3 regions of the Paenibacillus sp. fava2 genome follow, and region 3 is predicted to be linked to each of the others. Evidence: riboswitches for the same ligand, from Rfam matches in the RefSeq annotation. Region 3 holds a riboswitch; each other region holds the start of a gene.

The links. Region 3 has a riboswitch for cyclic di-AMP ahead of AC4G46_RS17225 (C40 family peptidase). Riboswitches for the same ligand answer to the same signal wherever they lie in the genome.
Positions count from the first base shown of each region.
Region 1: another riboswitch for cyclic di-AMP. It lies ahead of AC4G46_RS02685 (hypothetical protein); the one in region 3 lies ahead of AC4G46_RS17225 (C40 family peptidase).
Region 2: another riboswitch for cyclic di-AMP. It lies ahead of AC4G46_RS00140 (resuscitation-promoting factor); the one in region 3 lies ahead of AC4G46_RS17225 (C40 family peptidase).

Region 1 is NZ_CM177755.1:577,000-587,606, reverse strand. Features, by position in the region: gene AC4G46_RS02735 (pyridoxal phosphate-dependent aminotransferase) at 1-1,026, opposite strand, end outside; gene AC4G46_RS02730 (putative quinol monooxygenase) at 1,186-1,482, opposite strand; gene AC4G46_RS02725 (nitroreductase family protein) at 1,514-2,152, opposite strand; gene AC4G46_RS02720 (MarR family winged helix-turn-helix transcriptional regulator) at 2,194-2,628, opposite strand; gene AC4G46_RS02715 (carbon-nitrogen family hydrolase) at 2,811-3,590, shown strand; gene AC4G46_RS02710 (lipoate--protein ligase family protein) at 4,219-5,217, opposite strand; gene AC4G46_RS02705 (CHAD domain-containing protein) at 5,335-6,246, shown strand; gene AC4G46_RS02700 (ThuA domain-containing protein) at 6,351-6,992, opposite strand; gene ytxJ (bacillithiol system redox-active protein YtxJ) at 7,214-7,540, shown strand; gene AC4G46_RS02690 (glutaredoxin family protein) at 7,537-7,776, shown strand; gene AC4G46_RS02685 (hypothetical protein) at 7,862-8,269, opposite strand; cyclic di-AMP (ydaO/yuaA leader) riboswitch at 8,375-8,573, opposite strand; gene AC4G46_RS02680 (hypothetical protein) at 8,687-8,923, opposite strand; gene AC4G46_RS02675 (TraB/GumN family protein) at 9,055-10,290, opposite strand; gene AC4G46_RS02670 (hypothetical protein) at 10,406-10,600, opposite strand.
Region 2 is NZ_CM177755.1:24,444-35,050, reverse strand. Features, by position in the region: gene ispE (4-(cytidine 5'-diphospho)-2-C-methyl-D-erythritol kinase) at 1-37, opposite strand, end outside; gene AC4G46_RS00165 (small, acid-soluble spore protein, alpha/beta type) at 204-386, opposite strand; gene veg (biofilm formation stimulator Veg) at 544-819, opposite strand; gene yabG (sporulation peptidase YabG) at 1,094-1,993, opposite strand; gene rsmA (16S rRNA (adenine(1518)-N(6)/adenine(1519)-N(6))-dimethyltransferase RsmA) at 2,089-2,973, opposite strand; gene rnmV (ribonuclease M5) at 2,970-3,521, opposite strand; gene AC4G46_RS00140 (resuscitation-promoting factor) at 3,672-4,838, opposite strand; cyclic di-AMP (ydaO/yuaA leader) riboswitch at 5,130-5,359, opposite strand; gene AC4G46_RS00135 (TatD family hydrolase) at 5,558-6,328, opposite strand; gene AC4G46_RS00130 (HD domain-containing protein) at 6,383-7,666, opposite strand; gene AC4G46_RS00125 (AbrB/MazE/SpoVT family DNA-binding domain-containing protein) at 7,973-8,227, shown strand; gene rsmI (16S rRNA (cytidine(1402)-2'-O)-methyltransferase) at 8,975-9,886, opposite strand; gene AC4G46_RS00115 (tRNA1(Val) (adenine(37)-N6)-methyltransferase) at 9,883-10,607, opposite strand, start outside.
Region 3 is NZ_CM177755.1:3,988,007-3,998,613, reverse strand. Features, by position in the region: gene AC4G46_RS17245 (HigA family addiction module antitoxin) at 1-2,721, opposite strand, end outside; gene AC4G46_RS17240 (hypothetical protein) at 2,711-4,504, opposite strand; gene AC4G46_RS17235 (NusG domain II-containing protein) at 5,164-5,553, shown strand; gene AC4G46_RS17230 (TVP38/TMEM64 family protein) at 5,693-6,184, shown strand; gene AC4G46_RS17225 (C40 family peptidase) at 6,142-6,510, opposite strand; cyclic di-AMP (ydaO/yuaA leader) riboswitch at 6,536-6,670, opposite strand; gene AC4G46_RS17220 (AAA family ATPase) at 6,941-8,545, opposite strand; gene AC4G46_RS17215 (AAA family ATPase) at 8,551-9,165, opposite strand; gene AC4G46_RS17210 (YdhK family protein) at 9,343-9,912, opposite strand; gene AC4G46_RS17205 (class I SAM-dependent methyltransferase) at 10,024-10,607, opposite strand, start outside.

The sequences.
Region 1 (10,607 bases), 3.4 Mb from region 3:
AGGAAGCCAGGCGAAAAAGGAACCGCGCGGGGCTTCCACCTGCCAGCCGGCTTCCCGGAGCCCGCCGATCAGGCTGCCCCGTCTGGCTTCGTAACGCGCCACATTCTCCCGCACACCATCCTGCGGGCCGAGCAGGGCCGCTGCCGCTGCCTCCTGCACCGCCCCGAACAGGCTGACATACATATGATCCTGCAGCAGGTTCAGGCTCTCGATTACGCTGGCATTGCCTGCGGCAAACGCCACGCGCCAGCCGGCCATATTATAAGTCTTCGACAGCGTGTAAATTTCGATGCCGGTATCCTTGGCTCCCCGTGTCTGCAGATAGCTTGCCGGCTTCAGACCCTCGTAGCCGATTGCCGCATAGGCAAAATCATGCACCACACATATATTATTCGCTGCTGCAAAGCTGACAGTCTCCGCGAAGAACGCTTCGTCAGCCACAGCTCCGGTAGGATTGTTCGGATAATTGAGAAACATCAGCTTCGCTCTGGCTGCGGCCTCCGGGCTTACAGTGCCGTAGTCCGGCAGGAATCCGCGTGCTGCCGTGAGCGGCATAAGCTCCATAACCGCCCGGGCCAGCTCGATCCCCGACCAGTAGTCCGGGTATCCCGGGTCCGGAACAAGCGCGGTATCACCGGGATTCAGCAGGCATTGCACCACCTCAACCAGACCGGTCTTGCCTCCGGGCAGAATGGCGATTTCACGCTGCGGGTCCAGCTCCACCCCGTACTCTCTTTTGTAAAAGGCAGCTGCCGCTTCCTTCAGATAGTCATGCCCGCGGAACGGCGGATATCTATGGTTGGACGGATTAAGCGCAGCTCCCTGCAATGCTTCAACAATATGTGCCGGTGTCGGCATATCGGGATTGCCTTGTCCCAGATTGATAACATCATGCCCTTCCGCTGCCGCCTGTGCAGCCCTGGCAACCAGTGCAGCAAAAAACTGCTTGGGCAAAGCATTCAGCAAATGTGACGGTTCAAAGGTAGTCACTGCCCGGCTCATCCTCTCCGCTGTTCCTTTTCTCATGTTACATATTGCATCTATTCTAGCGGTTCGTTGATAGCCGGGCAACTGCTATATTTCAAGGAGGGTAATGTTCTACGTTTGTTAAATGTAAAAAGGCCATCCTCATGCAGGATGACCTTCTTTCTTCACTCTCAGGCTTTTTAAATGATACAGACCCTGTTACTTGCCCACCGGCTCGCCCTGATATACCTTAACATCAAGCGGAGCAGTCAGGAATTCCGCTGCCTTGGCGGCAAAGCCGGTAAAGTGCGGGCTTGCATTATGGCCGGCTACAGCCTCGGCATCACGCCATTCTTCAACCATAATGAATACGTTACTGCGGGAGGTGTGTCTGTAGAGCTCATAAGAAACATTGCCTTCCTCCTGGTGTGTAGCAGCAATCAAAGCATCGGCTTCAGCCAGAAACTGGGCTTCACGCTCAGGATTAACTTGAAGTGTAGCATGAATAATAATCATTGTTCATCCTCCTGTATATGAGTATATATTATTATTTCCACTCGGCAATCTTGTCGATTGGCAGGCGTACAGACTGGTAGCCTTCGGCTGCAGCTTTACCGATGGAAATGAGCATAACCGGAATATAGCGTTCTTTGTCCATTCCGAACAGTTCAGCGATCTGATCTTTTTCGAAGCCTCCGATGGCATTGGTATCGTAACCGTGGGCACGGGCAGCCAGCATCAGCTGCATCGAGACGAGACCGGCATCAATCATTACAGTCTCCCGGTTAATATCTGCGGGAAGATTCGCAAAATGAACAGCCAGACGGGATAATTGGCCTTCCTTGACTTCCTGCGGCATAAGTCCGCGTTCTACGGCAGTACCGTAAATTTCCTCGGCATAGTCAAAGTTGTTCAAATCCCCAAAAACAGCGATCATGGCAGCGGAGGTTTCCACCTGCACCTGGTTGAACTTGGCGATTGTAGCCAGCTTGGATTTGGCCTCAGGACTTTCGATGACGAGGAAACGCCAAGGCTGCATGTTAACAGAAGACGGAGCCAGCGTAGCTTCGGTAAGAATCTCGGTCATTTCCTCTTTGCTGATCTTCACACCGGGATCGTACTGGCGCACCGAGCGGCGGCCGGTAATGATGGAGTTGAAATCATTGGTTCTAGTTGTTGTAGTCATGAAAAATACGCTCCTTTAGTTGGTTAGTGTATGGTATAAGGCTACATTGCATTGATGTTATGCTGCAGCCGGATAAGCATGTCTTCAAGCGTCTTCCGCTCGGCTTCATCAAAGCCGGCCAGCAGACTGCTGATAAAACGCTTCTTCTCTTCCTTGTAGCAATGCACCCGCTCCCGCCCCAGCGGTGTCAGCGAGACCAGAGTGACCCTGTTGTCGGCAGGATTGTTTCGGCGGCTGATCATTCCGCTCTCCTCCAGACCCTTCAGGTGCCGGGTAATGGCGGCAGGGTCAATATCAATTTCCCGCTGCAGCGATATCTGGCTGATCTCTTCAACCTGGAACAGCTGGTGAAGCAGGCGGAGCCGCGTGGGACTGATGCCTGCGCACCGTTCAAACTTCGGGCTGACGCCCTTGTTCAGTGCCTGCAGCAATTCAAGAATCTGATCATCCTCAGACTGATATCCCGTCAATCGCATCCTCCTCCAAACATTAGATTGCGCAAAATCTTGTTGACGAAAATTAGTTTACACCTATTTAATTGACCCGTCAACTATTAATCTTTAATTTCCTTGATCCTCCAAACTGCAGGTTGCTTTATCAGCAGATCCAACTATAATTTCGAACTATACACTCACGTTCTGTCTGAGGAGGCTGACATATGAAAATATCCCTGATCCAGCTTGATATAGCATTCGGCAATCCCGCTGCAAATTATGCGGCTGCAGAGCAGCGCATCCGGGAAGCCGCCGCCGCAGGGCCTGATTGCCTGATCCTGCCGGAGCTTTGGACGACCGGCTATGATCTGACCCGGCTGGAGCACATCGCTGATCCTGAAGGCCAGGAAACGAAGGCCTTGATGTCCGGCCTGGCGAAGGAGCTCGGCGTTCATATTGTCGCCGGTTCGGTAGCCAGCAGGCAGCCTGGCGGCGTTACCAACAGCATGTACGTCTTTGACCGCAGCGGCGGTCTGGCTGGTGAATACAGCAAGCTGCATCTGTTCCGGCTGATGGATGAGCATCTGTATCTTCAGCCCGGTGAAGCCAAGGGGCTGTTCACATTGGACAATGCCCGGTGTGCCGGGCTGATCTGCTACGATATCCGGTTTCCGGAGTGGGTTCGTGCCCACACCGCCCAGGGAGCTGAGCTCCTGTTCGTCAGCGCCGAATGGCCCGAGCCGCGGCTTGCCCACTGGCGCGCCCTGCTGATCAGCCGGGCCATCGAGAACCAATGCTATGTCATCGCCTGCAATCGTGCGGGCGCCGATCCGGCGAACCAGTTCGCCGGCCATTCCATGATCATTGATCCCTGGGGTGATGTGATATGTGAAGCCGGGGAGGGAGAAGAGATTGTAACGGGTGAAATCGACCTGCACAAAGTCCGTGAGGTGCGGAGGCAGATCCCTGTCTTCGCTGACCGGCGGCCGGAGCTGTACTCGTAAAGCCTGGAGTTGGCGGGAACATAGTGGGAACTGTAGGAGTAACTGCAGCGGTAATTACATTGTGACGGGCTGGACAGGTGTGGCGGATGTGATGGCGTGGTTTATGTGGCAGGGCTGCTAGTGCGGCGGGTGCTGGTGGTGCGGCAGGTATGGCTGGTGTTGCGAATGCGGCGAACGTGGCAGGATTTGGAAGTGTGGCGATATTGCTGGTGCGGCGGGTGCTGCTGGTGTGCCGAGTGCTGCTGGTGCGGCGAATGTACTGAGTGTGCAGTGTCCATGAGCTTAGTTGGATTTTCGCCACTTAATTCCACTATTTCGCGTCATTTAAGACTATTAATTGGAAAATTGCCACTTATTTCGGGCCATTTATCGCTTTACAGGCCATTTTGCTGAAATTAAGTGGCGTTTTTCCAACTAGTTTCCCGGTAGCAGGGCTCCTCGGCGAATTAGTTGGCGTTTTTCCACTTAGCTTACCTGACAGTGACTAATCCGCAGATTCTGAAGCCTTTCTAAGGGAGCTATGCTGAATGCGCATAGTCCCTAAGAAGCCTGTTCGAAATGCGAATGCAAGCCTCGCCTCAGGAGCGCCTCCGGCAAACGGCAAGCTCGCAGCAGCAAGCCCGCATTTTCAGCGGGCATAACGCTGCCGCAGCGTCACTGCCGTCTCCAGTACACGCGGATCGCTATACTGGAGATCATAGCCGGTCTCCTGCCGCAGCCTGCCGGCCGGAGTCAGCTGTACGCCCCGGCGCGCTACGGCCTGCCGGATGCCTGCGGCGTACGCGGCCGCCGCATCCGGTCCGCCCAGCTCGCCCAGGGCGGCGATGGTCTCCGGGCGGACCCGCGGATAGTCAAGCGACTCGTCCCCTCCGGACGCAGTCTCATAGAATCCGCGGATTAGCTCTCCGCGCTCCCGCCCGGAGCCGGAGACCACCACGAACGCGTGCACGAAGTACGCGCCGCTCTGCCTGCGCTGGGCGATGCCGCAGAATTTGCGGCCGCCGATGGCCAGGTCGAAATCGCCGGGGCAATACGAGCCGGCGATTTCGCCTGCCCTGATCTGTGCAGCCGCCTGCGGATGGCTTGCAGCTGCGGCTTCGGCAATGAGCGAAGCCAGCAGCCGGAAATCATCGTGAAAGTCCAGCTTGCCTGGAGCTTTCGGCAGAATGAGCGACACATTCACAACGCCTGTGTCGAGCGGCACGGCCGCCCCGCCGGAATGGCGGACAGCCGTGCGGAAGCCGGCCTGCTCCAGTCCGGCCATCGCTGCCTCCGCATGGGGCAGCTTGCTGTCCCGCAGCCCGAGCACCACCCCGCCGGGATGGCTCCAGATATGGAGGCACGGCGGGACCAGCCCGGCTCCGACATCGCGGCACAGCGCCTCTTCGAACGCGAATGGAACCAGCATATCGCCGGCTTCCGCAGCTGTCAGTTTCTCCGCCGGATGCTCGAATAGCACCAGTTGGGAAGGCAGCTCACTTGCAGAGCTCTGCTTTTGCCCTTCAAACAGTTTGCCAAGTCCTCCTGCTTCTTCATATGAACCCACTGATGATTCCCCTTTTCCTGTTAAGTTTGCTCTATTGTACCCCATCGCCCCGTCTGCGCCCATAAAGAGCTGTAAAGTCATTTGAATTCCGCTCCGGCAACCGTTATCCTTATATCAAGGAAGAAGGTCCCAGCATTAGAACGAGGCTGTGCCAAAGCTCATGCAACAGCAATACACAACGTATAGGAGTGATGCCGCATGACCGTAGACCAACTGGCAAAGGACAAGCAGACGAATAAAACCCGGCAGTGGGAACAGGCGATGATCAAGCTGTATGTGAATTTCCGCGATTACAGCAAGGATGCGCTCAAAGACTTCGGCGAGGAGGATATTCACCAGGCGAGAGTGAACAGCCGCAAGCTGCTGACCCTGCTGTCGATCCTTGATCCTGACCATTCTGCCGCCGGAGAGCTATACTCCAATTTCAAAAAAGCCCAGAAGCGGCTCGGTAAAGTCCGGGATGCTGACGTGTTAATTGAATCGTTCAAGGAACGGCGCAAAGTGGCCAAGAAGGACGGCGATGACAAGACTGCCGGGCTGCTGAAGGCTGTCATCAAACACCAGAAGGATCAGCGCAAAAAGTACCGCAAAAAGCTGGAAGCCGAGCTTCCGCAGCTGGCTGGGAAGGAACTGGACGGCTTGTGGAACGATTTTTTGGCTGGACCGCTGGAGTCCCTGGTCTTGAAAAAGGATGCCAACGTCGTTATGCGCGAGCTTGAGGTTGCCTTCGATCAGAAGAAAAAAACCTGCAAGGCACTGTTCAAGGGACCGGATGCCGTATCGGCTGAAGCCTTTGAAGCGCTGCATGACCTGAGGATTACCGCCAAGGAGCTGCGCTACACCGCAAATGCCGCCTCTTTTGCACTCAATCAGAAATTCCATACCCATGAGGATTACTACAAGAACATCCAGGAGCAGCTTGGCATCATTAACGATAAACGGGTCTGGCTGGATACGCTGCAGTCCATTGGACGCGACGAGCTGGGCGTAGGCAAAAAAACCTGGAGCGCCTTCACCGACAGCCTGAAGAACGAAGTGCTGGAAGCGCTATATCATAACGAGGTTGTACCGGTTGCCGGGAAGCCCCGGACAGATTCCGGCGAAGCTTAATAATCCGTCCCTTATAAAAGAAGCGGGAAGCGCATGATTAACATGCCGCTTCCCGCTTTTCACTTTACCCGGCAGCCCTGCTGCTTCAGGCCACTCCAGCCGGATTACAGCTGCCTGGCTGCCCATAAGGCGCTTCTGCTGATCAGTCTGCGGAACGGTTCGATGGAGAAGGACGGCAAGTGATGCCCCGGCATCAGGTAGACAACCCGGCCAAGCCCGAATTCGTGGCACCAGGCCGCCTGCCGCATTGCTCCCCCGTGCAGATACTCTGCCAGAATAGTAGTCTCGAAGTACGGCTGCATGTCAAAATAATACGGCTCGTCCTCAATCTCAAAATCTTCGATCCCCTGGACAATCGGATGCTCCCGTACCGCCGCAGGTATATTGATTCCGAGCGCTGTATAGGCAGGGTGATGGGTAAAGTGCCCGCCCAGCATCACTCCAAGCTCCTGATTTCGCTGCATGGAAATACCGTTATGAACCACCAGCAGGCCGCCGCCCCCGGCGACGTAAGACAGCAATGCGCCGCTATGGGCCGGAGCAATTTTGTGATCAGAAAACTCAGCGTAAGACACAACCAGCGGATAGTCAGCCAGTGTCTGCGGGTTCAGCAGCCCGAAATCCTCGGAAGGCTCAACCGTAAATGCAGGCGACAAAATCTCTTGAAACGCCTGGTCCACTCCGGCAAAAGGATGATATTTCACTTCGCTGTAGCTGCCCAGTGCAAGGGCTTTCAGTTCCGGCATCAGAATATACACCTCTTTCATATCAGGTCTGTTCGGCTATTAGGCCTGTCTTTCTCACCTTAGCATGGCCCCCGGGTTTTTACAACGTTCCGGACATCCACCCGGGAAAAAGCCTTTTTGCTTTAATTTTGAACTATGCTACAATCATAGTTACAGGTTAACAGCTATTCTTAACCGGCAGTACCCCATACTAATCTTGTATCCCAGGAGGTCGATATTCGATGTCTATTCAACAGCTGCATACTTCTGATGAATTGCACCAATATGTCGGGCAACCCGGCAAAAAACTGCTTTTCAAGCACAGCACAACCTGCCCGATCAGCGCCAAAGCGCATGAGGAGTTCCAGGCTTATGTCCAAAGCTCGGATACGCCTGCAGCGATTGTCCATGTCATTGAGGACCGTCCGGTCTCCAATCAGATCGCCGAAGAATTCGGCATCAAGCATGAATCCCCGCAGATTTTCCTGCTGGACGGCAGCGAAGTGAGCTGGAACACCTCCCACTGGAAAATCACCCGCAGTGCCATCAAGGAGGCCGTTGAGCAATGAGCCAGCCGGTAATTGTCTATTCCACCGCAGGCTGCAGTGACTGCAATCAGGTCAAGCAGCTGCTCACCAGTCAGGGTATTCCTTTTGAGGTACGCGACATTATGGCCAGCGCAGTCTATCAGGAGGAAGTCGAAAAGCTCGGTTTTATGGGTATCCCTGTAACGGTATCCGGCGACCGTGCTGTTAAAGGCTTCAACCTGCCTGAGCTTCAGGAACTGATTGCCGCCGCCAGATAACAGCCTATTGGCCGCAGTATAAATAAAAAGGTATTCCCTGGTCCGAAGCCCGGGGAATACCTTTTTTGTGCCTGCCGGTGTATCTTTATTCGCATTCTGCAGCCAGATGGCCGACCTGCCCGCTGTGGCTGTAGATGACATTGTCTGCCCCCAGCCCTTTATAGACTAACCTCGGTCTCATGGAGGTAGTAATTACGGAAATCGGCCCGCTCGTCCACGTGCGGCACATTTGCACATAACGGCAGCATAAAGCGACACTGCTCTCGAACAGATAGATCCGGCCTACCGGAAACGGCGGTCTGAGCCAGGTGTTCAGAAGCCGGGTATCCACCTCAAAAATCTTCTCAACCCCCAGCTCCGCCAGCCGCTGCTTCTCGGCCGGATTATTGGCAAGCCCGGCAAATCTGCAGCCCTTCATTTGAAGCAGCTTGATAAATTGCTCTCCCGCCTTTGTCGGCGCACAGATGAGCACATATTCTTCCTGAACGTCCATTTCCGTCTCCCCTTTCCCCTCATCTCTATCTGTACAGATCTATAAAAGCACAGCAAAAAACCACAAAGGATTCCCTTTGTGGTCCAGTTAACGGTCACAATGCGCTGATCCTCTCTGCAATACGCTTACGAGGTTAGCTGCCGGATTCGGGCGTTGAGAGTCGCCCTACCTGTCCGCTGCATTGAGATTTCGCACTTCACGCAGCTGCCAGGATTCACCCCATAACCGGCCGGTCTGCTTGCACCCTGACTCCGGTTGTTGGTTCCCCCGCTTTCCGTAGACGGAAATTAAGCGGATATTCTATTTAATTGGGGTTAAACAGATGTATCATACCTTTAAGAGCATCCGCTTGTAAATCGCCAAACCGGGCGGAATAACCTCCGGGAAGGGAAGAAACCTCCTGAATAGCGCTTTCTTTCATCTTTTTCTCTTCAGTTCTTTAAATTGCTTCGATTTCTTCCCTTTGCTGCTGCTATTTTTACTGCTCTTGGCAAACCGCAGGAAAGCCATCAGACAGCCAAGAATGCCCAAGCCCAGCAGTAGCGTCTGCAGCGCTCCCAGCAGTGTGCTCCCTTCCGGCTGCAGCAGGCTGCTGGCTATAATCAGCAGGACGGAGACAGCGACCAGTACAGGTGTTTTTAGATTAATGTTCAAGATTACCACTCCTTAGTACAAAGGTACACTATTGCCGGCCGGATCACCAGTCCCCGGCAGATTAAGCCATTTACGCCAAATAAAAAAGGGTATCAGTCCTGTCAGGACGACACCCGTTTCTATTCTTGCCTCTATTTCCGGACTACTGTATATCCCTTATCCTGCAGCAGCTTCACAATGCCATGCTCGCCCAGATAATGTGCCGCGCCGACCACGATGAAATACTCCTCGTTTTTACCGTTTTTGAGATATCCTTCAATCTTGTCGGCCATACCGATATTGCGGTCAACCAGCATTGCCTTGTAGTATTCCGCATTCCCGGCAAAGCTGTTGGTCAGCTGCAGCAGCAGCTCATCATCACCTGATTTCCAGATCTCAGCCATCACATCGATGCTATCATCAATCACATCGTAGTTTTCGATCGCCGCGAGCAGGTTAGCCTCCTGCAGCTCTTTGGAGAAGTTGTTGAACATGCCCAGCTGGGATTCGTAGGATTCCAGCTCTACAATCGGAAGTTTACGCTCAATTGCCTTCTGTATAAAGTACAAGTCGATTCCGGAGGAAGCCTCGTAGCCGGCCGTCGCTGATTTCAGGCTGCTGAGCGTTGTTTCCGCTACCCATGGCTTGAATTTATCCAGTGCATTTGCCTGAAGACCTGCCTCCTTCAGCACCACGCCAAGCTTGGCATACGTCTCACCGGAGATATGATCCTTCAGTGTAGTGCCATCCTGGTACATCCCCATGTCCAGAACCAGCTTCTGCTGTGCTTCATCTGCTGCTTTGCTGATGTCGATTTCTACACCAAGGTAATCGGCTTCGGCAAAAGCTTCTTCAAACTCCGGGCTCAGCGGGTAGAAGCTGTCATCAGCAATATGCATGGAACCGACCAGATACACGGTATTGCCGTTGCTTTCGACTTCCCACATGAAGCCGCGGCCGCCTGCAGTATTTACTGCGGTCTGGCTGGCTCCAGCTGCAGTCTTGGTCTGCAGAATAACAGTACGGGTCTGCGCATCCCAGCTGACCTCGTAACCTGCGGCATCGCCGAGAACCCGGACAGGTGCATAGGTCACACCGTTGATTACCGTCAGCTTGCTTTTTAATGTTACGGCTTTGCCGTCAATGATTGCATAGATGGTGTCCCCAGCCGCATTCTGCAGCTTCGCATCCATAGCCTCGAGCGTAGCTCTAAGGGGAACAAGCATTGTACCCTGATTGTTGACCGGTGATCCTGTCTTGTATTCTACGGTCTGGTTATCCACCTTTACCGCCGGCTGCTGCGGAGCAGCCAGAGCCGGGGCTGCTGCCCCGGTAAGCAGTCCTGCGGAAAGAGTAAGAGAGAATAGCATTTGCTTCCAATTTTTCATCAATGTTGTCTCCTTCAGCTTATATAGTCTACTAATGAACACAATATAATTAAGCAAAATCAGGAGGCTTGAGACACTTTACTATAAAGTTTCCAGGATAAGTACAGGATGACCGTTACGCTCTGCTTCTGCGTTCCTTTGCCAGCCCCCACAGCATAACCAAGACTGCTGCCCCGCTTAGGCCTACGGTCAGCCCCTGGATGAAGTCACGCACCGGGGAACCGCCTGTATCGATTACAAGACCAAACATAATCATGTTAAAAGCACATACTGCAAGAAAAAGAATGTTCTGATTTTTTTTGTTCATCATGTTGGGT
Region 2 (10,607 bases), 3.3 Mb from region 3:
AATTAATTTTGGCTGGCGCTTTTTCATACATTTTCAAGGCGTTCACCCACCCTCAGCTTTTCCCGTAAAAACAACTTAACATATTATATGAGAAACTTGTAATGAAGTCCATGATCAAAAGTAAAGCCTGTTGCGGCAGGCCAAAAAGAGGGCCCTGCCGGTCAGGCAGTTCCCTCTTTTACGGATCTGCTAAAAAAGACAGATTATATATCCGACTTACGGGCAGCCTGCTCGGCAAGCTGGATAGCCCGCTTCACCATATTGCCGGCGTCCTTGGCCCGGATTCCGCCCCAGCCGTCCTTTTCCACCGTTTCGTAAAAGCCAAGCTCCTTGGCCAGCTCCGTCTTCAGTTCTTCTGACATCATACCCCGTCTTCTGCGGCTCATAGGTAAAAGTCCTCCCTTACAGTAGTGGATAAGAAGCATATTGCCCCTATAGTATGCTGCTGCAGGGCGCTGCCCATTCCCCGATACCTGTACTTGCCCCAACAAGACGAAATGCACAAACAAAAACAGCCCCTTGTAGGGACTGTCCTGTAATGCGTTAAGCCTTAATATACACAACCTGCATCTGCCCGTCATCTTCATAAACAGTGATTTCTACTGATTCAGTGAGGATATCGGCATAGCTATAGGAGACACGCTTAAAGGTCTGCTGCTCCTGATCCAGTTTGACAATAAAAACAGAAGGGTACGTTTCTTCCAGGACACCGGTGCGTTCAACGGTCTTACGGCGGCCACCATTAGCCCGCAACGTAATCTTATGACCGACGTGAGCTTCGAGACTGCGTTTGATTTCCAACAGCGCGTTATTAGCCATTGCCTGACGACCACCTCTTTCCTTGTCCCATTATACAACTTTTCACAAACTTTGTCAAAACAAATAATTAATTATAGATGATGCTAAAATAGTTGTCAACGGAATTTTTTTGAGAGAGTAGATTGCTGTTATAACTTAATTGTTAGCGGCAATCTTACTTTTAGATATGCATTCATTTCTTTGCCCCCAAACACATAAAAAAGAAGAAGGATAGCCCTAATGACTATCCTTCCCCTCTTATGTCCCGGTCATTCTCCAATTATGGAGATAAGTACTATATGGCCGACGGTGTTACCTTTAGTGTAGACAGGTTCTGCAGCCGCGGCATACCGATCCGGAAGCTCCCCCTGGTCTCAATACCGCCTATTCCCATGCTTCCGCTAATCGTATGGCCCAGCACATCCCCCAGGTTCACTGTCTCACGGACCGAGGTGAAAGCTGCCTTGGCTGCGATATACACAGGGTCCAGGGCGTGGATCAGTATTCTTCCCGGGGAGCTGGCAAAGTTGGCCCCTGTCCCTAGAAGTGCCTCAAAGTGGGACTGGCATGCCCCGGCCACGATTGTCAGGGCGTCAAAGTTACGTTCATACTCACGCGCAGCCTGAATTGCCGCCACAAAGTTCTGTGAATTCTTGTAGCTGGCCAGGCTGTAAAGATCATAAGTATGGGGCTGCTTCAGCACACCGTCATGGCCTGTGATGACCACAATATCCGGACGGACGCGCGGCAGCAGCCGGTAGAGCGTCTCTGCCATTTTGGATTCATGCACATGATGCCCTTCAGCCGGAATCCGCAGCTGTTCGTAGAGGCTCAGGCTTTTCCGCAGATAAAGCTGATCCCCGTCCAGGTGCAGCACTTTGCCAGGCACCTCAAAATAGGCCGTTTCTTTGGGCGTCTGGGGCCAGCCGGCAGCAGCGCTCTCCCCGCTCCGCTGGCTCTGCTCCTGGCGGTCCCTTCGCAGCTTGGTCAAAGACTCGGTAGCTTTGATCTGCGCCTGCTGGCCGCGTTCTGTGATACGGGTGGGCGGCACCTGGATCAGGTCATCCAAGGGGGAATCTGCAAGCAGGCGAAATTCCGTACCTTTGATGACGGCTGCATTCTGTACTATATTTTCTACCCGGAAGGTCACATCTCCGCCATATGATTTACGAACGACCAAATCTCCTAAATTCATTACAACACCACCTCTACCCCCATCGTATGGGCAAAGGCCCCGGTTGGTTCATAAACCGGCTTATTTTCGGAAATTAGATATTCCCGCCCCTGATGCTATTTAACTCCGGCTGCCAGCAGTACTGCGCTCAGCCGCGCATACTCGGCAATGCTCAGCGTCTCCCCGCGCCGGCTGGGTTCAATTCCCGCTTCAGCGAGCAGCGCCTCAAGGCGTTCACGCCCTTCACCGGGGAAGAAGCGGGCCTTCAGGTTGTTGGCAATCGTCTTGCGCCGCTGCGTGAATGCAGCCTGCACCACCTCAAAAAAGTGCTTCTCATCCTCCACTTCAACCGGCGGCTGTTCCCGCACCTTCAGGCGGATTACCGCAGATTCCACATTCGGCTGCGGAATAAACACCGTGCGCGGCACAATGCAGACCAGTTCAGGCTCGCTGTAGTATTGGACTGCTATGCTGAGGCTGCCGTATTCCTTGCCGCCCGGAGAGGCCGCCATACGTTCAGCAACCTCCTTCTGGATCATGACAACAATATTATCAAGCGGCAGCTTCTCTTCCAGCAGCTTCATGAGTATAGGTGTGGTTACATAGTAAGGCAGATTAGCTACAACACTTACCTTATCTACCGCGGCAAAATCCTCAGCGAACAGCTCCTGCAGATTCACCTTCAATACGTCGTCATTGCGTACTTTGACATGCGGGTAAGCCGCCAGCACGTCGCGGAGGATCGGGATCAGCCTACGGTCAATTTCCACCGCAGTGACGGCGCCTGCCTCCAGTGCAAGCCGCTCCGTAAGCGCCCCGATGCCAGGCCCGATCTCCAGGGCTCCTGAAGAGGCGGTGAGTCCGGCTGCATCGACAATTTTGTCCAGAATGTTCTGATCAATCAGAAAGTTCTGGCCCAGGCTTTTTTTAAACGAGAATCCGTACCGCTGAATAATTTCCTTTGTCCGTGTCGGGGACGAGATATGGTCATGTCCGCTCATATGGTGATGCCTCCCTGATCAATTTGCGTAAGTGCCGCCTGAAACTCCTCCCGGGTAATCCCAAACATCGCCAGCCGTTTATACAGCTGCTTGCCGTTGCAGTAGCCGATACCGAGCGCATTGCCGAGCGCCATTCTCCGCTCAGCCGCTCTGGGATGCACCAGCATCCCTGCCGCCATAAGCTCGTCCAGGCCAATCAGCGCAGGTGCACCCTCAAAAGAGGTATGCACATTGGCCAGCGCATGGCGGATCGCCTCAGGCGAGGCATTTTCCACTCCAATATCGCCTTTGCGGGTTGCATCCTTCTCCGGAATAAAGGCATGCTTGCAGCCCGGAACCTTGGACGAGACAATCTTGCGTATGCGCTCACCGGCATGGTCGGGATCGGTCAGGATGATGACTCCCCTGCGTTCCATAGCCAGCGCAATTTTGGCAATCACCTTGCGGTCAACTGCAGAACCGCCCGTCTCTATTGTATCGGCCTCCACCGCCCGCTTGACGGCTACCGTATCACTTTTGCCTTCCACTACAATTAATTCTTTGATCATCGCGATGATCTCCTTCCCTTACAACACAAAAAGAAGAGGATTCGCTCCCCTTCTTTTTGGCTAAAGAATGTATAAGTGATGAGCTAGCCCGTTCATAAAGTGCTACCCTCACTATATCGTATAAACCGCTAATTTGCAAAAACTGCCGCCTTAATTCAACTCCGGCTTCACTGGTCCAATTACGTATACCGTCCGGGACTTCCGTCCGAAATTACGGGCATGGCTTAATGAATCGTAGTAAACATCGATCTTGTTGCCTTTAATGGCACCGCCTGTATCCTCTGCACGGCGGAAACCCAATCCCTCAATGTACACCCACCAGCCGATAGGTATTACATCCGGATCAACAGCAATGGTACGGCCTTCAGTTACGCGTGTTCCGGAAGCCGTCTTTGTTCCGATGCCCGGTTCTTCAGAAGAATAAGCTGTCATCGACACATTCTTGATCATTTTCTTATATTCAAAGTCTACGCCTGCCTTGTGCACGACGTTGGTTGTTGCCGCTACTTTTTTAGCAGAACTGGAGGTAGTTGTTGTTTTGGTTTTGGTTGGGGTTGCTGCAGCAACAACAGGTGTCGGAAGCTTCTTGATACCAACGGCAATGATCTTGTCTTTGGTAACGGTCTGCACTTCCTTGCCGATCAGGGTCTTCGAGACCAGCTCACCATCCTGATAGATCTTCTGGTAATGCTGGATGATGGCTCCCGGCTTGCCTGCCTGTGCAACTCTTACGTCTCCCTTATACAGGGAGGGATCTGCGGTTTTGATGACTTTGAAAGGCAAACTTACCGTCTGCTGTACCGTTTGCTTGGTAATACGGACAATCTTGACTTTCATGTCAGGTGTAACTGCGGTGTCTAGCGAAGGGAAAATCTTGTCGTCGCCATCCAGGCTGTAGCCCAGCTTGGTAATAGCGTCCCCGAGTGAATCCTCGGTGGTATACAGCGTCTTGGTTGCGCCGTCTGCAGTAAGCGTAAGCTTCTGCGCACGGGTAATGGTAACACGGTCTCCGTCCTGTATTTCATCGCTAAGACCTATCGATACTACGTCATGCGGCGTAAGCGTAATCTGTTCTTTGGCCAGCACGTCGCTAAGCAGCGCCTCACGCGTTTCGAGCGTCAGCACTTCTCCGTCTATTACTAAGTTGATTACTTTATTACCTTGGCCGTGTACGTACAGCAGAATTAACAGTGCGATAACAATGGATACCGCACCTGCAAGTGAAAGTACGCGAGGATTCACTTGCTTGAGCCGTAATGCGAATGACCTGCTGGATGATTGCGAATCATGGGATACTTCTGGTTGGAATACGCCCATTCTCTCCATCCTCCTTACATAGCCCCGTCGTCCAAATAGTATATCAAAGTTGACTGAATCATATCTGACGAAACTAAGTTTGAGATTGCAACAGGATACGCCCGCATATCTTAAGCGTTTCCTGCTCATGGATCGCCTGCCCGGCATAATGACTCCCAGAACCTGTTATATAACAGTATGCTGGGGACAGCCGCATTATTCATAACAAAAAAAGCCCAAAAGAGTTCTATAGAGGACTCTTTCGTGGCTTCTCCGGATGTTAGAATACGCGGGAATGTGTATGCACGAGGTTTCCTCTCTTACTTGCGCTTACGGGGTTAGCTGTCGGGTTCGGGCATAAGAGAGACGCCCTATTTCAGGTCACCCGCTCACGGCGGTTGCCCTCAAATTCACCCCAAAGACCACGTGAAGAAATCAAATAAAGTCTGCGGCATTTCTTGTGTTGTACTCTATGTACGCCCATGCGGCAGTGCATTATTGGTTCCCCCGTTCTCCATACGGAGACTCAGCGAGACGATCCATGAATCAGTGACTGTCACAGTAACAACAGCTCACTGCACTGAAAAGATGATATCCTGTTTTGATGCATGTTGTAAAGGACGGTTCAACCACGTTTACGCAAAAAAATGATTAAAATATTGTAATATTCGCCCATTTTGAGTTTAAAAAGATTTAATATATCGGTTATACTTCTTTTTTCACCGCTTTTACTCCCGATTTCAGACAATACCAAATCGTACCAGTGCGTTCGTATACGTAATTTCCGCTAATTCCTGTAAATCAATCCCTTTTATTTCCGCCGCAGCTTCTGCAACTAATTTTACATAACTGCTCTCATTCCGCTTGCCTCTGAAGGGGTGCGGAGTCAGATAAGGGGAGTCAGTTTCGATCAGCAGGCGATCTAGCGGTGTCTTCGCCAGCACCTCTTTGGGCACCCTAGCATTCTTGAAGGTGACCGGTCCGCCGAAGCCCAGATGGAAGCCCAGATCGAGGCACATTTTTGCCGTTTCCCAGCTGCCGGAGAAAGAGTGCATGACACCGCCCACCTCATTCGCCTTCTCTTCCCGCAGAATCCGCACCACATCCTCATGGGCATCACGGTTATGAATACAGATTGGCATGTTCAGCTCACGGGCCAGCCCGATCTGCTTGCGCAGCACCTCATGCTGTACCTCTTTCGGTGAAGTATCCCAGTAATAATCCAGACCGATTTCCCCGATGGCCACCACTTTGGGATGACTGCACAGCGAAGCAATCCACTCGAGATCCCCTTCCTTCATGTCAATTGCATCAACGGGATGCCATCCGACGGCTGCATAAATATAATCATAGGTCTCGGCCAGCTTCATGGTGGTCGGGATCGTCTCACGGTTAAAACCGATATTAATCATCTTCGTTACTCCGGCTTCCCTTGCTCGGGAGATCACTTCCTCGCGGTCTTCGTCGAATTGTGGAGCATCCAGATGGGTGTGTGTGTCAAATAGACGCATTATACAGCTTCCTTTCTGTCTTCATTTCTATGATGAATGCCAACTTTTTTTGTATTATTTTGCAAAAATCTCTGCGATCGAGGAAGGCAGCAGCGGAAGAGCCTTTTGCAGCTTGTCCTGCGGGAAATATAGATGATATCTGCCGCGGTGAATCCCGCTGATTGAGCGTACAATATCAGAGACCTCGGATATTTCCCGCAGTTTATCATGGCGGTCAAGCAGCAGAATCTGCTTGCTGTCAAAAGCATCGCCCGGACGGAATACATCATAGGGGAGATCTGTCGGAAAATCGATTTCCAGGTCATATTCGGCATTTAGTCCGGCACCGGCAAAGCTGCGGCGGATTTCGCCAATGGTCTCGGAATCGAGATTCTCTATCTCTACATATTTATACAGTTTACGGTGTATAAAACGGCAGCACAAGTCGCTCAGCAGCTCATCCTGCTCCAGTGTCCATTGCATAAAGGCTGTCTGAATCATGGCTTCATCCAGCAGGAGATACTGCTCCACAGTCACCTCGCCCCTGAACAGGTCCTTTAAAGGCTCAATCATGAATCCAAAGGCATATCCGTTCTGGAAAAGCTCCTTCGCCCTGCGGAAAATCTGGCGGAGTATAATCTCCGAGCTGCGGGTTACCGGGTGGAAATACACCTGCCAGTACATCTGGTAACGGGACATCAAATAATCCTCTATGGCGTGCATGCCGGACTCTTTAACGACTACTCTGCCATGATAAGGGCGCAGCATCCGGAGAATACGGTCAATATCAATGGTTCCGTAGTTAACTCCGGTATAATATGCATCGCGAAGCAGATAATCCATCCGGTCGGCATCAAGCGGCCCTGATACCAGGTTGACCACAATTTCATGCTCATAGGTTTTGGAGATAACCGAGGCCACTTTCTGGGGAAAATCTTCAGCAACATCCTTTAGAATGGCTGTAATCTCTGTGTCCTCCAGAATGATCCGGCAAGTCCAGTCTTCATGATTCATTTCGAAGGCTTCCTCTATGGAATGGGAGAAGGGGCCGTGTCCCAGATCATGCAGCAGTGCTGCACACAGGGTCAAGAGGCTCTCTTCCGGCATCCAGTCCTTATAACCGCTCCGTTCAAACTGGGAAATAATCCGCCGTGTAATTTCATACACCCCCAGCGAATGGGAGAACCGGCTGTGCTCTGCTCCGTGGAACGTAAGATAGGAGGTGCCGAGCTGGCGGATACGCCGCAGGCGCTGAAACTCCCTGGTATTAATCAAACGCCAAATAATGGTTTCCTGCACATGGACATAATTATGGACCGGGTCCTTAAAAACCTTCTCCTCTGACAGCAGCTGTTTCACAGGATCAACTCCTTCACCATAATTTTATTAGTAATTCATTGGTATTAAGTCTATAATAATGAATAATGTCATAGTTTGTCGAATAATGGTAATTTGTATATCCGCAAATCGACAACTCAATTTCATGCACTTTTCGGGAAAACCCGGATAACTGCAGGGGTTGCGAAAGCTTTCTTTTAAAAATTCCTTAAAATTAGCCTCAAAAAAGGTTGACTGTTTTGGGAATGGTTGGTATTATAAATATCATAAAACGGTGAACAATGTCGAATAATGACGCTTTTGAACTTTGAGAGGAGCAAGATTGCAATGATGAAATCAACAGGGATTGTAAGAAAAGTAGACGAGCTTGGACGGGTTGTTATTCCGATCGAATTGCGCCGTACTCTGGGCATTGGAGAAAAAGATGCGCTCGAAATTTACGTGGACGGTGAGCGGATCATGCTGAAAAAGTACGAGCCTGCCTGCATTTTCTGCGGCAACGCCGAGAACGTTACTTATTTCAAGGGAAAAATCGTTTGTCACGAATGCATTTCTGCTATTCCTACCCCTGTGACAAATTAAATCAAATCGGTTATAATAGGAACTAATCCAATTGTTAATTCTAACCTTTTTATATCTCCTTGGCCTCCCGTTTATGCGGGGGGTATTTTTTTGCGGTTATGATGGGGCTTCCCCCGTTTTCCCCCTTTAATTTGTATCTTTTACTTCTTATAAACCTTAAACCATAATAATTAAGCCAACATAAAATGTCTTTACTTACCCTCCCAAACCCTCCCTGACAGGGAGGGCCCCAAAGGGCCCCGGCCCTCTGGACACCCGGAAGCTTGTCTGATTAAGCAGCAACGCGGACAAAAGTATTGTTCGGCGGAAGACCGGTCCTTTATCGGGCAAGCCCTCAGGGCCTTGTCATGCGAGTGACTCCCTTATAGGCGGTTTGCCTATGAGGGCTGCGCAGGGTGCTCCCGTGATGAGGATGAGGAGAAACGCGCTCTCCCTTCGGGAATCGCTCACAGCGGTGAATAGCTATATTTTAGACAGTTAAATTACTCCATATTTTATGGTAAATATTTTAGTATGCAATTTATACACTTATATCCATATAGAACCTCAAAATTGAGTAATTTCCTTAATTATAAATGTATAAAATACATTTTTAGCTAATAAAAGGGACTATTTGTGCCAAATAGGTGTACAAAATGAAATTATTTCTATAAATAAATTGATATGAATTGATCCAACAGCTCGTTTGGAGTTTTGAAGCTTCTTTATAGGAGAGCTTAAGGCAGAACGCTTACCCTCTGCTCCCTCTTACTCCTGCTCCAGCAGAGCATTATAAATATCCCGTTTAGCCAACCCGCGGTCGGAGGCTGCTTTTTTCATAGCGTCCTTACGTGTCAGGCCAGAGGATTCATAATGGGCAACATGCTGTTCAATGCTCAGCTCACGCCACCAGGAAGATTCGGCCAACTCGGCCTCCTCCTTGCTTTCTCCCTCAACGACAATGACGTATTCTCCAAGCGGCGGATGCTCGGTCAACCAGGTAATACACTCCTCAATCGTGCCCCGCAGAAATTCCTCATAGCGCTTGGTCAGCTCACGGGCCAGGACGACACGGCGGTTGCCGAAAGTCTCCTGCAGGTGAGCCAGCGTCTTGGCTACCCGATGCGGCGATTCGTAGAAGAGTAACGTGCTCTGTTCTGTACGCAAGCCGGTTAATACAGCGCGGATATCTTTGCGTTCACGCGGAAGGAATCCGATGAAGGTAAAGCTGGCGGTCGGCAGTCCGGAGGCAATTAAAGCTGACAACGCTGCGTTAGCTCCCGGGATCGGAATGACCGGAATACCGTGGCTGACAGCGAGTGCAACCAGGTCTGCACCCGGGTCGGAAATGGCCGGCAGACCGGCGTCACTGACCAGCGCCAGATTTTTACCTTCTATTATATAGCGTATTAATTCCGGTCCGCTGGCCGCCTTGTTATGCTCATGATAACTGAACAGCATCGAAGGTGTTATTTCGAAATGGCTTAGCAGCTTGCGGGTCTGTCTCGTATCCTCGGCGGCAATAATGTCACATTCCTGCAAAGTGCGCACGGCCCGGTAGGTCATGTCCTCCAGATTGCCGATCGGCGTAGCGACCAGATACAGGCTGCCGCTTCCCCCTGGCGCACCTGTGGCGGCTTCTGAATTTTTTTGAAAACTGCTCTGGCATTGTATGGTCATTGGCTGTTATCCTCTTTGTTTCCATAATAGATGTCCATGATTTCCGGACAGTATTGATTGTCATCATTATATACGATGAGCGGCGGTTGTAAACGCACCTCAGGCTTTCCGTCCCTTGCCGCTTCAATTAATACCATATTGGCTTCCAGATGAGCCCTCGGGTGAACAAACCGGATAATCTTCGGCTCCAGCCTGTATTGTCTCATTATACTGATGATGTCTACAAGCCGCTGGGGTTTATGCACCATACTAACTTTGCCTCCGGTACGAACGAGCCGGACACAGGCCTGAATGACCTCCTCCAGTGTACAGCCGATCTCATGCCGGGCCATAGCCTGGTGCGTATTCAGCTTGAGATCGCTTCCGTTAAGCGGCATGTACGGGGGATTAACGGTGATTGCATCATAAACACCATACCCGGCTATGTTATGCAGCTCACGTAAATCACCCTCATGAATCTGCACCCGCTCCTCCAGGCCGTTCAGGGCGACACTGCGCCGGGCCATATCCGCCAGACGGGGCTGAATCTCAATCCCTTCTATAGAAGCTTTGGTCCGTGTGGTCAATAACATGGGAATAACGCCATTACCGGTGCATAAATCAAGTACTCTGCCCCGCGGCGGAATGCTGGCGAAACGGGCCAGTAATACAGCATCCATTGAAAAGCTGAATACCTCATCGCTCTGGATAATCCGCAGATCATGAGTCAGCAGATCATCAA
Region 3 (10,607 bases):
AGCAAACAGCCAGGCATACCGAATAATCGGATTTTCTGGTTGAAGGAGATCGTATGATTGACGAGCACGATCACGTGCTATTTCACTAAGCTTTCGCTTGCGGCTTACTCGAGTAAAAGCATACTGTCGTATGTATTCACGCAATATGGCTTTGGCGTTTTCATTAGAGTTTTTTGCCCATGAATCAATTAGATCCCAAATTTTATTCTGATCTTCCTTGGGAATTCCTTGAAGACATTTAATCAGATCCCCGAGTGTCTCCTCGTCATGAGATGGCCAAGCTATTAAAATATCCAAAGCTTTTCGGTTAAAGGTATATCTTTCTTTATGCGTAACAACTTGCCCGGCACCTGATGCATCACCGCGCCAGTTGGGTTTATAGCTATAGCCTCCTATATGGGAACCGGGTTCAATTTGGTCGATGCAGATCTCCCAACCTATATCCGGATAACGTTTAATAATATTTTCTAGTACCTTCAACCTCTGTTCCACAGGTGCGGCTGTTTGGGGCATCCAAGCCCTGAAAATTGCATGCAGGCTATTTATGGGTTTGTTTACCCAATTATCTTCTATTTTCACCTTAGAGAGCTGAGCCAATATTGCCGCTACACGCCATAAATTTTTCGGGCTCCATGCAAGGGATTCCAAGCCCCAGAGAAGTCCGGTTCGTGCAGGGCTAACCCCAAATATGCTGGTATCAACAGGCTTGAGAAGATCAATTATAACGGGGGCACTGTGTTTTAAGTCCATCTCTACGATATGCATGAATTCTTCTGGAGCTGCCTCTGCATAACGAGGAAGATCGTCACTATGCGAGAGTAGCTTTTCTAATGTCAGAGGCGTTAATAGCTTTCGGACTAATGTGATAACTTGATATTCTACATTAAGACCTAGTCGACTATAAAACAGATTATTTCCATGAACTGATAAGAGGACAAGTGTTTCACAGATGCCTGTACGCAGTGCACTTGAATGGGAGCGTGTTTTGTTGTAAAGTGAGGCAGCCCACCGATCTTTCTCAGGCAACTCTAAGGCGGGATTTATCTCTACTAATACGTATTCAGCAGCGATGAAGAAGCGATTAAGATCTGCAGCAGTCATGACATGGGCAATTGCAAACATTGCGTCAAGTTTTGAAGCTACACCTCGATATTCACCTACTGACCATACCGGACTATCCTCTAACTTAAGCAATAAAGCTATATCATCTTCAATTGTTTCATAACTTTGATCCGCTATACTTGATAATATTCTTTGATCACCCTCTGGTTTAGAGTGCCAGGCACCGATTAATACCATGGGTACAAGTGACTTTGCTACGTTATTATTACGCGCCCAATCCGGTTTACGGATTGCAGCATTGTTTGAAAGGCGCCGGCGTAGAATCGTTGGTGATCGTCCCGATTCCCTACCCAACCGATCAATATCGCTATCTGTAATTCCCATTGAGGTTAATGCTTCTTTGAAAGTCTCATGACTAAGTAAGTCAAGTTTGACATCAGGATTGATATCAACGACATTGCGAGGGCGGTATAATATACAATGAAGCCGGCGGTAGGTATCTATAAGTTCGGACTCTGCAGCGTCAGAATAAACGATTGGTATAAATGTTAACGCTGAAGAAACGAGGACTTTTAGGGCATCTGGAGAAGTGAAAACCGCCGATAAATCCTTATAAGTACTCAGTTCTTTATCATCGAATAAGCATGCCAAAAAAGCTAGTGCCTCTATGTGAGAATCAGCAGTGATAACAAACGGATTATTGCTAGGTTTTTCAAGCCAATTCTTAAAGGCGTCTCGATGCAAAGCAATCGAAGGAGCAAATAATGCAGGCGTAAGATGGGGATCGCTAGCATTTGCCCAGCGGTTCCATGCTTGATTCAACGTCTCATAACCACTAGTCGTTAGGTTAAGTTGTTCCGCAAGCCAAATCTGCGCCGGCACAGAGTGTTCTAACCATTGTTCAAGATCGTTTGAATCAAATACCCTGACATGTTTCCACTCCCCAGCCGCATTTTTTTCTGTCTCCCACTTTTTTGAATCGGGCCAATTTCGAGGCGTTACAAAAACATATGTGCTTTGTTTTCTTATATTAGAGTCAATAGAACCTAACCGAGCATCAAAATCCTTCCTTGCCTTTACCAATGGATCTTTATCGGTCCCAAACTCCCAATATGAATTACCACTAGGAATCCAAGGCGTTGCAGCATTAGCTTGGACGAAGCCATCGGAACCCCTACGTTGCGAGTTGTCGTAACCCGGGAAATTAACCTTGATTAGTCCGTTGCCAGTTGAGTGCACCAATTTTCTCAACAGTACAGGAAGCAGACTTCTGGCTTCTAGGTTTCGCTCGGCCCATTCTTCTATTTGCCTTGCTTTGATTGTCAAGAAATTGGGAACAAATGTCGAGATGTCCTTAACCTTCCCATTTATCGCACATTCCTGTTGATCGTAAGAGGCCTGCATTTCAATTAATAGCTTACTGTTTGCGCCAAATGTGTTCTCCATGCGAACTGCCAAATCGGGAGTTAATGATGAATCGCCATTAAGAAGATCAGATAATAATGACAGATCTATCCCTAATCGTTTAGCGGCTTCTACATCAGATATTTCGAAAGGAATAATCGTTTGACGCACATATTTACCTGGGTGGCTACTTATAGTCCCTCTTCCTTTCTTATTTAGAATTGCTTTTTTTATTACATACGCACTAATAATCAAATCCCATCTGCTCTTCCCAGCTGGGATTTTTAATCGATCTGGGCTTCAAATGACTACTTCCTCGCTTGTTCTTTTTTTGGATTTCTATTTGCTTTCGGTCAAAAGGAAATTTAAGGTCCATAAACCAAGTAGGAAGTCCATTCTTAAATAGATTACGTTCAAGTTGTGGACGCTTGCTTGGTGCTAATGAGACATAGGATTCCCAAATAGTTTCCTGACTTTGTATGATATCAATCGATGGTCGTTTTGAAGCACGACCAACAATAAAATCTAAGAACTCCAAGACCTCGATTTGGTTCAATCCGTAAATATCCATAGGATTTTCTAGCTTCATACCGTGTAAAGGTAACAATTCCTCAATTTCATCCAGTACCTTGTTTTTAGGATGTTGCTTTCCTGCATTACCTTGAGAATCGTTGAGCCCTTTTTCCGATAAGTCCTCGTCTAATCCACGAAGAAGGTGATCGATGTAGGATTTTTCTTCTTCTTTCATTCTTTTGATAAAATCATTATGTGCTAAAACGAATTTCTCATCCTCAGTTAAGGATTCATGAGACTCACTCTTTACAGCTGCTTCGGAGATACTTCGCTTGATTTCTGTCAATCTTCTCTCCTCTTCTTCAGCTAAGCGCGTTTCTTCCACGATCTCCTGTAATAAGTCGTTCCTAGCTTTCTCTTGAGCATTCCAAGTTTCCTTGATTAACAACAATGGATTGAGTGCTTTATTGGCTTCTTCACCTAAGAGCTCTTCGATCTCAAATACAAAATCATGGGCAAAAGGTATTTCTTCTAAGCTATTCTCTTCAAGACCTTGGATCTGGTGTATACCAGTGTCATAATTTCCTGCTGGGACACCGTTCGTAGTTTCTATCTCTTCATGCTTCTGAAATCGTTTAAGGGGGGTTAGTCTAATGGTAGGCACGATATCTTTGTCAGCAACCCTCGTTATTTTATACACGTCATCATGGGAAGTCCAGTGCTGTTCTCGTAGGATTGCAGACATTCTCCGATGTTCGTTTTGTGGGTCTCGCCGAATTAAATAAACATGCCCCTTATAGTTAATTGCTAATACATAGCCATATTCGTTCATTAGTAAGGTGAAGATTTTACTGTCCTTACCTGTAACTACAAAGTAATTTTCATCACCAGGTTCTAAGGGTTTAGATTCATACTCACCGGTTAAGGGATTAAAAATGCTATTTGTAGTTCCTGTATAACCTGTGAAGAAATTATCTAACAGTAAAACCCATGCTGTCGGAACTCCTTCAGTATAGTAGGCATTTATTTTCTTGGTCAGTGTGGCTAGGAGACCTGAAGAAGCTTGTACCTCTACAACGAGCTTTAGTGTGGGGGTTCCGTCTTCCCCAGCAAATGCGGCAACATCAGCTCTTACTCTCTTTCCTTCAACAATATGCCGATACTCTTCTTTTACCACATATCCAGCGTCCTTTAATTTAGTAAACAAAAAACGTTTAGTTAGCGCATGTGGTAATGATTCTGCAAAATGACAAGCATTTTTATTTGAATGATAAAAGTAGGGACTTTTATTTTGATATTGCGCGTCATCTTTTATCCTGAGATATCCTTTATTAAAATACATCCGTTCTTCGCAAATTGGGCAAATGAGAGGAATACTTAAAGATTTTATCTTAGCAATTTCACTAGTTTTGATAACTTCAGCATCTAATCTTATAAATCGATGCTCATTCATTTCTTCAAGAACACCACTTTGAGTAAGTTGCTCCCAATTCTCGATAAATTTGAAAAATGCATATTGCGCCATAACATGCCCCCTAAAGTAATAATACTCTATATACTTACATTATATCGACAAAACAATGGATTAATCTACCATGTGTAATCGTGGAGATACAACGCATTTAATGAGGCTGCTTAGTGAAGCAGTCGTTATTCATAAGTGGAAGAAGAATAAGAAGCAATATTAAGTCAAATCATCACTGGATGCCTTTTATCTATCAACAAGTAGAATCAGCTTATTCAGGTGTTTGCAGAATAGCCAGAACCGGTAACCGAGGGAATTGCGGAGATTTCCCCATTATATTAAGTACGCTAACTGAAGCATGTATTTGTTGGTTATTGGAAAGTGATAACAGTTTCCATTTTTCTATATCGGTCCAAAGAAAAGGACAAGAACTTGATCTTTAAACAGAAAACCCCGCTAGGGCGAGATCTGATAGGACTATGTTCTTGTCCACCGACTATTCGAGCTACATCATTGCTTAGGAAGCACTTCAGAAGACAAGTTGCTCAGAACAGTGAAGAAAAGTTGGGATAAAACGAAAAGAGCTCCTTAGTTGAGGCGCTCTTTTTAAACACGGTTTACTAATTTCAAAAAAAATTACTTGTTATAAATACCTCCACATAGTTTACACACTATTTTCAGATACTATGAGACTATCTGTTAAGCTGGAGATGAACAAGATGATGAAGAAAATTGGTATTAAGAAAGCGGATTTAATTCTTATCACATGTATTTTGCTAATAGCCCTGACTCTTTTAGGAGTAGAGTTGCTTAGAAAGGATCAGCCCGATACCGGTACTTATGCAAGTATACGTATAAATAATAAACTATATAAAGAGGTAGAACTCACAGATGAGCCCCAAATTATCAAGATTCAAACAAAAAGAGGATACGATATACTCAAAGTTCATGATAGAGGGATCGAAGTAATTGAATCGGACTGTCCGCAAAAAATCTGTTTTAGCTTTGGTTTAATATCAAGACCAAGACAATCTATCATTTGCTTACCTCTGCGAATGATTATTGAAGTGAAGCCTAATTCAACTGATGATATAGATGCGATCCTATAACTTTCTTAAATAAAAAATGAACTATTCCATAAGCACATATATTTGGCTAAACGTAGAATTAGGAGATCTATGTTTAGCTTTTTATTTACCTGTTATAATGAGCTCAGGTTATCTCAAATAAAAAAGGAACGGATTTTGTATGACTACGCACATCGTTGAATTGTTAGGTGAAAGTGGTTATTTCGCCATTATTTTAAGTTTGGTTTTAAATATATTAATAAGCATTTTTGCATTCATCCCTAGTGTATTTCTCACAGGAGCTAACATCACCTTTTTCGGTTTTCTTAACGGAATGATTATTTCCTTTTTCGGAGAAGTGCTCGGGGCAATTATTAGCTTTGTTCTCTATCGCAGGGGGGTCTTGTCCTTAATAGGAGGTTTAAAAAATGAGAATAAATATTTGAAGAGACTTCAACAAACTTCTGGTTATGAAGCATTCTTTCTTATTCTTGCTTTAAGAATACTCCCGTTTATCCCTTCAGGATTGGTTAATATATCGAGTTCCGTTAGTCGTGTTAGCTGGGTCACTTTTGGATTAGCAACTATGCTTGGAAAGTTGCCAGCTCTGATTATAGAGGCTTATTCTATTCAGCAATTGCTGATTCTTACGCCCTTACTGCTGGAAGAGTGAGCGAACTTGTTATCACCTACGTAAATGCCCGCATGCGAAATTCCAGAACCAAATGTGTTAAAAAAGACGAGGTCACCCTCACGTAAATCATCTTTGGCTACAGGAATGCCAGTTTTAGCCTGCGATTGAGAAGTGCGCGGAAGGTCATCTACATTGAACTTCTTAAGTACATATAGAATAAATCCGGAACAATCAAAGCCTGAAGTTGTGGTTCCTCCATAAAGATAAGGGGTTCCTACGACCCGATTCACAACACTGTCCAAGGTTACCTCGCTAGCATATGTACCTGGTGCTGCAGAAGCAAATATAAATGAGGCTGCCAACATGGATACGATGACTTTCTTCAGAAACTTGTTCTCCCTTCAATGCCTACGGAGTTAGCTGAGGATTCGGTTAAAGGTTCCCTATATTCCCTTTCATGCAAGAATAATTCACCCAAAAAATGGTTCCCCCGTTTTCAACGCTGAAATTCGGCAACTTATTAATATTTTGTAACTATTAACACTTTAATAGATAGTAGGCCACCTGTCAATCCTTCTAAAAATTTAACTATCAACGTATTTTCTACGTACTTTCTTCATTGTTTCTCCATATTTTTGCTTTATAATAACCACTCAATATCATTCTTTGTCTGAAACAATAGTAACGTTTTTGTAATATATTTCAATATCTTTGGTGTATATAAAAAGACGAGTAGTTACTTCCTCCTCGTCTTCTAATCCCGTATATGTCGTTTAATTGATATTACGTTTTCGATTACGATACCTGTGTTTGTTCCAAAGCCGATCCCAGAGATTCTTCAATTCCCATCATCATTTTATAATGGGCATGATGATGTGTAACCACAAATATCTTTTCAAATACCCGTAAGTACTTGCTGACTGTATCCATCGGGTGCTCGATATACAAATCATCTCCTGCAAAGTGAGAACCATCATTGGCCCAGGAGATTAAGGATTTACATATGACCTTCTCATCCTCCTCGAATCTATCAATAATGTCCTGATCGCTGTAATTACCATAGATTTTAAAATAATTTTCAATGATTCTACGAATCAAATTCTGAACGGTGATGGAAGAGCTGTGATTGGCTGACTTTAATTCCTGCCACATTAACTCATACGAGCTTTTAATCGGGTTGCTGTTATACGGGGTTGATTCGGTTACATCATTCCATTTTCGGATAATCCAAAATGTCTCATCCGCCATCCTAGCGCCATTTTTGGGCCGGTTTTTTGAAAACGTAATTTCCTTGTGAAAATAGACATTATGCGTTAGAAGAAACAACTGAATGATATTACTTTCTTCGTTGCGTACATCTTCTATAAGTTTGGAAATCAGATTGCTTACGATAAACAATACGTTACTGTCCAAGCTTGAAATGGGGTCATCAATCACAACAACTTTATTCTCCGTAATTAAATCACTGTTATTGCTACCGTTTAATAAGTGCATAAAATAAAGAAAGGTAACAAACGTTTTCTCGCCTTCACTTAATGTTTGATTAACGTCCTCACCATTTGATCGGATTAACCGATAATTTCCTTGACTTTGTGTATGAGCGAATTTGAAATTAGTAAAATGATAGGCCCTCAGTAACCGATTCATTTCGTTTACAGAGGGGATTACACTCGTAATCTGAGCCTCCAGCCTGTGAATTTCGGATTCTAATGCGACTCTTTCATTCTTCTTTTGAGCTAATGTTGCAGAAAGGTTGTCGATTGCTCGTCCTGTTCTATAATCTATACGAACATATTTCTCATGATTTTGCTGATTCTCACTCCAGATAAAATCCCAAATCTGGGTTATCAATTTATTCCCTTCATCCACTCGGTTCTCTATAAAAGTATTATGCTGCTGAATTTGTTCATTCGCTCGGACGATTTCTTCATTGATCACATCGACGAAAGCCGCAATAGTTAACAGTTCGATTGGATGACTGGGATGAGTTTGCTTCTGCTGGAACAAGTCCAAATTATGTGCATTTTTCGAAAGGATCAGTTCATATTGTTGCGAAATGAGATCGAGATTCAAATATGTATTTTTCTTGTCGGTCAATAATAACTCTTGCACTTGATTTTCAAGATAATGATAACACCGTTTATAGTGTTCAACTTGATCTTGGAGTTCAATCATCTCTTTTTCGTAATGTTCATTAAAGTAATCATTGAGTTTTTCAGTAAATCCCTCAGGAAGTTGTTGTTGGCAAAAGGGGCACACTCCTTCCGCTTCAGAAACATGTGTATGTCCTTGTTTAACCCAGTCACTAATCGCTAGCTTGGATATAAGAACAGCAATATCGACTTCCTGTTTACCGATAATAGGGGTCTGAAAAATCCGGTGATTGCATACCGCAGACAGATGCTCTATTTTAATCTTTTCAAGAAAGGTAGCTTCTCATTTGAACCATTAAACAATTTCTGTACACGCGCTTGGAGGTCTGCTAGAGCACATATTAGTCCGCCTGTCGGTGCTTGCTTACATCTTTTCATAAAGTTTATTCTATTGTTTCTTAAACCCGAAAAGGCCACTGAAAAGATATCGTCATATTTCCGCTTTAATTTCCAACAATCGTCGGTAAACTCATCATCGTTTTGTTTAGACTCTTTTTGTTTGACCTCTAGATTAGAACTTAACCGACGAATTTCCTCAACTACTTTATCAACTAAGTCTTTTTTGTCTCGGATGGTTTGTTTAATCTCTGTTGATTCTCTTCCCAAAGTAAAGATACCTTTGATATCTGAATCTTGGTGGAAATTTTCCTCGACAAACTTTTGGTTATACACCACTGTTTTTAATGGCTGGGAAACCCAGGATATCCTACTATCAGCATAAAGTTCAATTTGTTTAAGAACATTAGATAAGGTTGTTTTCCCACTGCCATTCGAGCCGTAAAAATAGTTAATTTTTTTCAGGTCACTGTAAAGTACACCCTCACTACTATAGGTAGCCACATTTTTAACGGCAATCTCCCTAATCATACTTTGATCCCCCTTGTAATGCTATTCCCCTGTATTCCTCATGTATTTTTTCGAAAATCCAATATTATTATATCATTCATCCACCTATTCCATCGGTAATTTACGTCAATTTTTGCAAGATTCCTCTATTTATTAAAAAAGAAAGCAGCCCCTGGAGGCTGCTTTTTTCATCTTCGTTTACTTCGCTTTTAACTCATCACCGGTTACCCATTTGTGATTTCTTACTGGCTCTCCGCCTGTTGTCGGGGTATAGTCAACCATGTATACGGTTGTTTGCTCACCTGTATCTACAGTTGCGGTAGCCCCTTTCATACCAGGCATATGATCAACGTTAAGCACCACTTCTGTGCCAGGCGCATAAAACTGGTCTCCTGCATCTTTTAAATCTTGCTGGATAACCCATTTATGATCGGTAACCGGATCTCCTCCGGTAGTGGGTGTATACGATACCGCGTAGACATTAGTGTCATAAGCCCCTACAATGGTTGCGGTAGCCCCCTTCATCCCGGCCATGTGTCCCTCGGTAATAATGACTTGATCGCCGACCTTATACTCCGGATTAGCGGCTTCTTTTAATCCTTCAGGCACTTCACTTGTCATATTCTCATGTTCCATCTCTGAATGATTCATGCTGGATGCAGCGTTACTGGGTGTATTGGACGCTTCATTTCCGTTATTTGCGGTATTTCCACAGCCACTGATGACGACCACCAGCGCTGTAGCTAAAATGAACAAACCTTTTTTCATATCAATAACACTCCTTCATAGGTGAATTGTGAAATTTATGCAGACTAACGCGTATGCATTATCGTCTCCAACGAAACAGATTTCATACCATTGACGTGGGAAGTCGGTTGATTACGGCCTCAAGAGCAATCGTCTTACAATGGTTGTACATAAAGGCTCGCTTTTTTGTATGATCAAGCCGGCAGATTCCACATTCTTTAACGTATACCGGTTAATGTTGGCCCCGCTGATACGAACTGTTAGGGGATTAAGCAGATCCATTAATTTCCCAACCATCGGCTGCTCACTCCTCATGTGTTCTAACAGCCTGATCTCCCCTTCTTTATTACACACTCGCTTCATTTCTCTCATGCCCTGAACCGGATCGGGGACAGAACAAAACACACAAGTCGCTACTATGTAGTCGAATGTCTGGTCTTCAAAAGTTAAATTTTGAACATCCATCTCCATTAAAGTAACGTCGATCTTCAGTTCCTTTGCGCGTTGTTCGGCATACTGTAGCATCTTTGGGCTAAAATCAATCCCGGTTAAGCGAACGGCGGGTGGATAATAGGAAAGATTAGCACCTGTTCCTATGCCTACCTCGAGTACATTCCCACTTAGGCCGCTTAACAGATCTTTGCGCCAACTCCTCATCATTTTTCCATCCACACGATGAAAAAGCGGAGCTATTCGGTCATATCGTCTCTTAATCG